Regions from separate parts of the Streptomyces sp. NBC_01429 genome, predicted to be linked through region 1. Evidence: riboswitches for the same ligand, from Rfam matches in the RefSeq annotation. Region 1 holds a riboswitch; each other region holds the start of a gene.
The links. A riboswitch is a leader RNA that binds a small molecule or an ion and turns the genes downstream of it on or off. The one in region 1 is predicted to bind cyclic di-AMP.
Positions count from the first base shown of each region.

Region 2: linked by a shared signal. The riboswitch ahead of OG627_RS12820 (transglycosylase family protein) and the one ahead of OG627_RS07000 (LysM peptidoglycan-binding domain-containing protein) in region 1 are both predicted to bind cyclic di-AMP.
Region 3: linked by a shared signal. The riboswitch ahead of OG627_RS18670 (M23 family metallopeptidase) and the one ahead of OG627_RS07000 (LysM peptidoglycan-binding domain-containing protein) in region 1 are both predicted to bind cyclic di-AMP.
Region 4: linked by a shared signal. The riboswitch ahead of OG627_RS12505 (C40 family peptidase) and the one ahead of OG627_RS07000 (LysM peptidoglycan-binding domain-containing protein) in region 1 are both predicted to bind cyclic di-AMP.

Region 1 covers NZ_CP109599.1:1,705,686-1,707,876, reverse strand. Annotated here, with positions in the region: gene OG627_RS07010 (substrate-binding domain-containing protein) at 1-241, opposite strand, end outside; gene OG627_RS07005 (hypothetical protein) at 582-908, opposite strand; cyclic di-AMP (ydaO/yuaA leader) riboswitch at 1,001-1,185, shown strand; gene OG627_RS07000 (LysM peptidoglycan-binding domain-containing protein) at 1,190-1,987, shown strand; gene OG627_RS06995 (nitrilase-related carbon-nitrogen hydrolase) at 2,056-2,191, opposite strand, start outside.
Region 2 covers NZ_CP109599.1:3,025,719-3,027,909, reverse strand. Annotated here, with positions in the region: gene OG627_RS12825 (transglycosylase family protein) at 1-355, shown strand, start outside; cyclic di-AMP (ydaO/yuaA leader) riboswitch at 705-878, shown strand; gene OG627_RS12820 (transglycosylase family protein) at 885-1,607, shown strand; gene eno (phosphopyruvate hydratase) at 1,847-2,191, shown strand, end outside.
Region 3 covers NZ_CP109599.1:4,272,240-4,274,430, forward strand. Annotated here, with positions in the region: gene OG627_RS18660 (helix-turn-helix transcriptional regulator) at 1-22, opposite strand, end outside; gene OG627_RS18665 (SDR family oxidoreductase) at 259-1,023, shown strand; cyclic di-AMP (ydaO/yuaA leader) riboswitch at 1,277-1,433, shown strand; gene OG627_RS18670 (M23 family metallopeptidase) at 1,445-2,191, shown strand, end outside.
Region 4 covers NZ_CP109599.1:2,951,967-2,954,157, forward strand. Annotated here, with positions in the region: gene OG627_RS12500 (ATP-dependent DNA helicase) at 1-917, opposite strand, end outside; cyclic di-AMP (ydaO/yuaA leader) riboswitch at 1,223-1,398, shown strand; gene OG627_RS12505 (C40 family peptidase) at 1,397-2,191, shown strand, end outside.

The sequences.
Region 1 (2,191 bases):
CGTCGGCGAAGTTCAGCTTGGCCCCGGCCTTCTTGGCCGCCTGCTCGGCCCCGGTGCGCAGCTGCACGTAGAAGGGCGACTGCTGGGTCGCCTGGCTGAAGCCGATGGACAGGCCGCCCGCGGCCTTCTTGCCGCCGCTGCCGCTGTCCGTGCCACCGGGGGTGGTGGAGACGGAGCAGGCGGCCAGTGACGCAAGAGTGGATGTCGCGATAAAGATCCCGAAGATGCGCTTCATACGCATGTGGGCCTCCAGATGTGGTCCTGGCGAGGGACAGTAGGTCCGCGATTAACCTCCCGGCAACACATGCGTATTTTTTTGCTCTCATGAGCACGGACCCCCGCTGACCGGGAGCGATACACCGGACGCGCGGTGTGACGCGGGTCGTGTGACGGGTGGCGCGGCGGGTGGCGCGACGGGTGGAGTGGCGCGGGCGGCGCGATGCGGGCCGCCGGACCCGGCGACGAGGCGGGGCGGCAGGGCGGGGCGGGAGTGCCGGCCGGGCGCGGCGGGGTGCGTCGGTGCGGAGAACGCGAACAGGGCGCCCGCCTTTCCGGCGCGGCACGACGTTCCTGACGCCCTTTCAAAAAGCCGAACGCAGAATTGATGGCTCATCAGGACGGCTTATGATCTCGCTGATCTTTTCTTGGGCAAAGGGAAGTTGCCGCCAGAATTCTGTTGGTTGGCGGCGCGGGCCATCCTTGGCGATATGGGCGTTTTGGAGCTGTTGTCCCCGATGGCGATATGGGTGATATTCAGCATCTTGTTGTCTTCTGCGTGGTGTTGTGGGCGGGAAGATCCACTCGCTGCCGTGACATGCGTCACGTGGATGATCGTTCGGGGTGCGCGCGGTCTCGTTCACTTCGCTCACAGGAAAGGAGAGTTGAGGCGCCGCGAGGGTGAAAGTCATTTCTGATCTTCCCGGCTGCAATCTCCCCTCGTATTGCGGTGTGAATTCTGGACTTGTCTCTCCCGGGACTTCTCGCTTACGTTCTCGTCATTCCGGACAGAACGCCGAATCCTGCCGCTGCCCGGAAACCCACCTACTCACGTACGGCAGGAGCGGGGGACCCAGGTAAGTCGCCGGTTCAGAAGCTGGACCGGCTCGGGGTGAAGTCGCCGTCTGCGCGACCGGGCATCTCCTGCCCGAACCCGACAGCTCACCTCGCAGGCGACGGAGAGGAATGCGTCATGTCCGCAAAGGCCAAGCACCGTCGTCCCAGAACCGGCCCGCTCGCTCGTGGTGTCGTCGCCGTGAGCGCGGGGGGAGCCGTACTCGCGCTTCCGCTGCTGGCGGCGACCACCGCCCAGGCGGCGCCCTCGGCCGGATACGCCCCCGCCGGGACGGCGGCGGCCCCCGCCGGTGTCACGCGGCAGGCCCCCCTGACGTACTCCGTCGTCGCCGGTGACTCGCTGTCCAGGATCGCGAAGGCGCACTCCGTGACCGGCGGCTGGAAGAAGCTCTACGAGGACAACCGGAGCGCCATCGGAAGCAACCCGTCGCGCATCTTCCCCGGCCTCAAGCTGACCCTCGGTTCCACGGCGAAGGCCACCACGGCGAAGCCCTCCTCCGCGAAGGCCGCCACGACGAAGAGCGCCACGGCGAAGACCACCGACATCGCCACCCAGACCGTCGCCGACACCGCGCCGGCCGCGCTGAAGACGTACTCCAACAACCTCGACGGCTGGATCCGCGAGTCGCTGGACGTCATGGCCACGCACGGCATCCCCGGCTCGTACAACGGGATCTACCGCAACATCATGCGCGAGTCCTCGGGCAACCCGGCGGCCATCAACAACTGGGACTCCAACGCCGCCGCCGGCATCCCGTCCAAGGGGCTGCTCCAGGTCATCGATCCCACGTTCCAGGCGTACCACGTGCCCGGTACGTCGACGAACAGCTACGACCCGGTCGCCAACATCACCGCCGCGTGCAACTACGCAGCCGCCAGGTACGGCTCGATCGACAACGTGAACGGCCCCTACTGACGGTCCCCGCCGTGACGGCCGCCGCCCGGCCGCTCATGGACGCAGGCCCCTCATGGACGCCCGGCCCCTCATCGCTCCCCGGACAGGACGTCCCGCGCGGTCTCGTCCACGTCCAGGGTGAAGATGTCGGGCCGGGCGTAGTGCCCCGTCACATCCAGGTCGAACCGGCCCCGGGCGAGGTCGCCCAGGTCGAGTTCGGCGGTG
Region 2 (2,191 bases), 1.3 Mb from region 1:
GTCGGACGACCAGGGCGACACGCAGACGGACGAGCCCACGACCTCCGGGTCCTCCTCCACCCCCGCGCCCGGAGCCACCGGTTCCGCGAGCCCCTCCGGCTCCGGCACCACCGAGCCCTCCAAGGGCAAGCACCGGGGCGCCGCCGCCAACGAGGACGGCGCGTCGGCCGATTCGGGTACGGAGCGCGAGCCGGACGACCGCGCCTCGCGCGGCGGCGGCTCGGGCCGTACCGGCGGCAGCCTCACCGGCGTGACGGGTGGTGAGGAAGCCGGTCAGGGTGAATCCGTCGTCGTCGGCGGCGAATCCCTCTCCGTCGTGATCGGCACCCAGAAGGTCGCCGGCGGCTGGGTCTGAGTGAACGGGGCGCCGTTGACGCCGACGGCGCCCCGCTCCGCCCTGGCCAGAGGCGTGGCCGCGCGGCCAAAAGGGCCTCGATCGAGGGGCAGTTAGCTGCCTTATGTCCGCTTCTGCGCAAATGAGACAAGGGTCTCTTTGCCGCAACTGCGGTCTTTTGGCCCGCCGGTTGATCCGATCGGCTCCCACCTGCGGAAACGGGGTGGCCCCCCGGGGCCGGAAGGGCGATTCCTCCCGGATGTCCTTCTTTGAACAACCGGTGGGCCTGTGATTACGGTCTGAACCGCTCGCACCGCGGGCCCCGTCGACCGGAACGCCGAATCCTGCCGCCGGTCGGGGGGAGTAGTCGTCGCGTCAAGCGCCGAAGGCAGGAGCGGGGGACCCAAAGGTTCGCGCCGGTCCCGGCCGTCGAGAGACGGTCCGGGCACGGCTTGGGGTGAAGCCGCGTGTGAGAGCACGCGGCCGGGCAACTCACTTGGCCCGAACCCGACAGCTGACCTCGTAGGCGTCGGTGAGGAGATGCTCCATGCTGCTGTTTTCCAGCAAGGCCAAGCACCGTCGTCCGTCCAAGGCGGTCCGCTACGCCACACTCGCCGGCATCACCGGTGCCGCCGTCGCCGCCCCGCTGATCGGCGCCACCTCCGCCTCCGCCGCCACCGCCTCCGAGTGGGACCAGGTCGCCCAGTGCGAGTCCGGCGGCAACTGGGCCATCAACACCGGCAACAGCTTCTACGGCGGCCTCCAGTTCACCAGCTCCACCTGGGCCGCGTACGGCGGCACCGCCTACGCCCCCCGCGCCGACCAGGCGTCCAAGTCCCAGCAGATAGCCGTCGCCGAGAAGGTCCTGGCCGGCCAGGGCAAGGGTGCCTGGCCGAGCTGTGGCGTGAACCTGTCGAGCGCCTCGTACAGCGGCGGCTCCGGTACGCAGGCCGCCCCGAAGCAGCAGTCGGCCCCCAAGCAGCAGTCCGCCCCGAAGCAGCAGACCGCCCCGAAGCAGCAGTCCGCTCCTCAGCAGCAGGCGCAGCCGCAGTCGAGCCGCGCCGAGGCGCAGCCCGCCTCGCGTAGCCAGAGCCGTCCCGTCACGATCAAGAAGGGTGACGGCGAGTACAAGGTCAAGTCCGGCGACACCCTCTCCAAGATCGCCACGGCCCACAAGGTCGAGGGCGGCTGGAAGAAGGTCTTCGACCTCAACAAGGACATCGTCAAGGACGCCGACGTCATCTACCCGGGCCAGCAGCTCCACCTGAGCTGACCCTCCTCCCGGGCCGCCCCGCGCGGCCCGGGCACACCACCCCGATCTCCCCGGCCCGGCGCGTTCACCCCCGTACGCGCCGGGCCGGGGTCTGCGCCGTACGGCCCGGCTTTCCGGCGTTACCGGTCAGTACGGGACGATAGGGGGCGGGCTCGGGCCGACCGATCATCCCGGGCCGGTTAGGCTCATGGCGCAAGGCCACTGAGAGCTTGCGCCCATGCGTCACATCCCAGAAGGAGATGCTCGTGCCGTCCATCGACGTCGTCGTAGCCCGGGAAATCCTCGACTCCCGAGGCAACCCCACGGTCGAGGTCGAGGTCGGCCTCGACGACGGCAGCACCGGTCGTGCTGCTGTCCCCTCCGGTGCCTCCACCGGTGCGTTCGAGGCCGTCGAACTCCGCGACGGAGACGCCAGCCGCTACCTGGGCAAGGGCGTCGAGAAGGCCGTCCTCGCCGTTATCGAGCAGCTCGGCCCGGAGCTGGTCGGGTACGACGCCACCGAGCAGCGCCTGATCGACCAGGCGATGATCGACCTGGACGCCACCGAGAACAAGGGCTCGCTCGGCGCGAACGCCATCCTCGGT
Region 3 (2,191 bases), 2.6 Mb from region 1:
TGCCGGATTCCGGATCCTTCATACCGACCACCGTAAGGCGGTGCGCGTGTCCCAGAGGGGGCCCTGGCAGGACCAGGGAAGACGGGGGCTCTGCCGCACCCGGCGGATTCCGTCAAGACTTGTGGCATCACTGCTTGAGAAGACAGAGAGCATCGCCGACGCCGTACGGCGTGCGTGGCGCCGCCGGCCTGACCGCCGCGGGCGCTTCCGCACCGCGGTGCTCCGAACCGCGGTGCTCCGAACCGAAGGGAAGACCTCATGGATCTCTCCGACCGTGCCGTTCTCGTCGTCGGCGGAACCTCGGGCATCGGCCGGGAACTGGCCCGGCGGTTCGCCGCGGCGGGCAGCACCGTGGCTGTCGGCGGTCGCGGCGCCGAGGCGCTCTCCGCACTCTCCGACGAGGGCTTCGGCACCTTCGCCGTGGACGTCACCGACGGTGCCTCCGTCGCACGCGCCCGTGACGCCGTACTCGCCGCGTACCCCGAGCTGGACACCGTGGTGACCATGTCGGGCGTCATGCTCCTGGAGGACCTGCGCGACCCGGCGCACTTCGAGGCGGCGCGTACGACGATCGACACCAACCTGGTCGGCACCATCCGCGTCATCGACGCCTTCACCCCGCACCTGCTCGAACGTGGCGCCGGCACCTTCGTCACCGTCACCTCCGGCATCGCCTTCCTGCCGTTCGCGCCCATGCCCACCTACGCCGCTTCAAAGGCCGGTGTGCACGCCTACTCCGAGGCACTGCGCGCGCAACTCGACGGCACCGGTGTCAGCGTCGTCGAGCTGGTCCCGCCGGCCGTCGCCGTGGCAGGACAGGAGAAGGCGAACCCGCGCGCGCTGCCAGTCGACGTTTTCGCCACCGAGGTCATGGGGCTGCTCGCGAGGAACCCCACCCCTGACGAGATCCTGGTCGAGGGCGTCCTCATGCACCGCTGGGCCGAGCGCGACGGCACCTACGACGACCTCGTCGCACAGCGCTCCCAGGCGCTGGACATGCTCCTCCCGGGCCGCAAGGGCTGACACTCCCTCATCCCGCAGGGAGTCGGCACGCTGTGTGATCGGCGCGTGCCCCTCCGCATAACAGGTGACACACCGTCAGAAACGCGCAGGCCCCGGATGACCGGTCAACTCGCCCGCTTGCGCGTTCTTGTGTCCCGGTGTGTCCGATGCGAAGTTGTTAACGATCATCGGGAACAGCTTGGAATAACGCCCTGGTCTCTATTAACGTTCGATAACGCAGCGCGGTTGTCCCAGCCGTCGCCAGAGATGGCACCGTGCGCACGCGCCGAATCCCGCAAGGGAACCGGGGAACCACCAATTGGGGTGAATCGGGAGCTTTCGCTGCCTTGCGCGGGCAGCGTGAACACCCGTAGGAGACCTTCCTGCTCCGAACCCGTCAGCTAACCCGGTAGGCGAGAAGGAAGGAAAGGAGCGCGCCCCAGTGGCGTCCAACAAGCCTGCCCTCGATGGGCCCGTAGCAACCGTCGCACCCGAGAACCACTCCTTCGGCCATGGCCGAGGTGAAGGCGGCGAGGCGGAGAGGGCCTGGGGGGAGTGGAATCCCACCGAGGAGACCGTCCGCCCCGTCCGCGGCAGGCACCGCGTCGCCAAGCAGCGCGGGCTCGCCCGCAGCTCCACGGTCCTCGGCGTGGGTGTCATCGCCGCCGTCGGCGCCGGAGGCATCGCCACGGCCCAGGACAAGCCCGCCGTCTCCATATCCCTGCCCGATGTCATCGCGGACAATCTTCCGGACGCCAAGTCCCTTCCGGGGATGGGCTCTTCCTCCACCGCCGAGAAGGACACCGCGTCGCAGGTCCTGGCGCAGGCCCCCCTCACCTCCGCCGGCCTGACGGTCGCGGACACCGAACAGGGCGCCACCGACGCCGGCGAGGCGCTCCGCGCCCGCATCCTCCAGCAGGCCGAGCAGCAGCAGGCCGAGGCCGACGCCACCCAGAAGGCCGCCACTGAGGCCGCCGCCGTGGTGGAGGCCGCCTCGCAGGCCAAGAAGCAGCAGACCGCGGCCGAGAAGGAGATCGCGGAGGCGAAGGCGAAGGCCGAGAAGGAGGCCAAGGCGAAGGCCGAGGCGGAACGCCTCGCCAAGCTGGCCGCCAGCTACGCCCTCCCCACCTCCTCGTACACGATCACCTCCACCTTCGGCCAGGCCGGTTCGCTCTGGTCCTCCGGCCAG
Region 4 (2,191 bases), 1.2 Mb from region 1:
CCCTCGCCCGAGGGGCCCACCAGCTCGCGTACGAGCGTGTACTGCGCGTGGTTGGTGTCCTGGTACTCGTCCACCAGGACATGCCGGAAGCGCAGCCGGTAGTGCTCGGCGACGTCGGGGAACGCCTGGAGCAGATGGACGGTGGTCATGATGATGTCGTCGAAGTCCAGGGCGTTGGCCTCGCGCAGCCGCCCCTGGTACATCCGGTACGCCTCGGCGAGCATCTTCTCGAAGCCGTCGGCCGCCTGACCGGCGAAGGTCTCCTCGTCGATCAGCTCGTTCTTCAGGTTCGAGATCTTGGCGCTGAAGGACTTGGGCGGGTAGCGCTTGGGGTCGAGGTCCAGATCGCGGCAGACCAGGGCCATCAGGCGCTTGGAGTCGGCCGCGTCGTAGATCGAGAAGGACGAGGTGAAGCCGAGCCTCTTCGACTCCCGGCGCAGGATCCGCACGCAGGCGCTGTGGAAGGTCATGACCCACATGGCGTTGGCGCGCGGGCCGACGAGTTGCCCGACGCGCTCCTTCATCTCACCGGCGGCCTTGTTGGTGAAGGTGATCGCCAGTATCTGCCCGGGGTGGACGCTGCGGGTCCCCAGCAGATGCGCGATCCGGTGGGTCAGCACGCGCGTCTTGCCGGATCCGGCCCCGGCCACGATGAGCAGGGGCGATCCGGTGTGCACGACGGCGGCGCGCTGCTCGTCGTTCAGCCCGTCGAGCAGCGCGGCGGGATCGACGACCGAGCGCGGGGCGCCGTCGCGGTGGTACGGGTCCCGTGTCGGCGGCGCGTCGAACGCGCCCCCGAAGAGGTCGTCGGGCACCTGCTCCGGGGCGTGGTCGTCCGGCTCCTCGGGCGGCGGCGGGTGCCCGTCACCGGAGGGCTGGAGGTCCGCCAGGAAACTGTCGTCAAAGAGGCTGCTCATCGCCTTCCGAGTCTAGGCCGCCGCACTGACAGTCCGCGCCCGCCTCCCGAAGTCTCCGCGCCCGTGTGAGTTGCGCGACCCCGCCGAGCGGTGGACTCCGCACCCCCGCCGCACCTACGATCAAGCGATCAAGGAATTACCGAGCGTGACGCTATACCCTCCCTTGGCCCGCCTCGCACCTCACTCCCGCAAATGGTCACGAAAATGTTTCGGGCATATCGACCATCCACCTTCACATCAGCAGCACAATTTGGCTAGCGTGCTCGATCAGGCAGCCCGTATCCCCCAGGCGACCCACGCCAAGCGGGCGGCCCGCGCCGAATTCGGCCTTCCCGCAGGGAAGTTCGAAACCGGGGACCCACTCTGCACCACCGGGGTGAATCGGGCCGTACGCTTCCCCGTACGCACAAGGCCCGTAGGGCAGCCTTCCGTTCCGCCCGAACCCGACAGCTAACCCGGTAGGCGGTCCACGGAAGGAGATGCCGACCTTGGCGTCGCATCGCAAGTCGCGCACCCGTAGCGGCGTAGGCACCAACTCCCCTGCCGTCGGGGTCACCACGGCCGCCATCGCCTCGGTCACGCTGCTGTCGACGCAGGGCGCGGCCGCCGCGCCCGCCGAGCCGAACCCCTCGGTCGAAGAGGTACAGAAGAAGGTCGACGACCTGTACCGCCAGGCCGGGAGCGCGACGCAGCAGTACAACAAGGCGAAGACGGCCACGGCGAAGCAGAAGAGCACGGTCGACCGGGTACGCGACAACGTCGCCAAGAGCGCCGACAAGCTGAACGAGGCCCGCCGCACGCTCGGTTCGTACGCCGCCACGCAGTACCGCGAGGGCACCGTCGCGCCGACCGCCGCCCTGATCTTCGCGGACAGCCCGCAGTCGTTCCTGGAGCAGAAAGAGGTGACGGACCGGCTGGCCGAGCGCCGGCAGGGCGCCGTCGCGGACTTCCAGTCCCAGCAGGCCGACCTGGCGCGGCAGCGCGAGCGGGCCACCGAGAGCCTGGAGTCGCTCGCCGACTCGCAGACCTCGCTGCGCACCAGCAAGGAGACCGTCCAGAAGAAGCTGGCCGAGGCGCGCACGCTGCTGACAAGGCTGACCTCCGAGGAGCGGGCCCGGCTGGCCGCCCTGGAGCGCAAGAAGGAGGACGAGGCGCGGCGCGAGGCCGAGGCCAAGTCCAAGGCGGCTGCCCACGCCGCGGCGCGGGCAGCCGAGCGCGAGCGGCAGGAGCGCCAGGAACGGCGCGAGCGGCAGGAGCAGCCCTCCGCCGCCGGG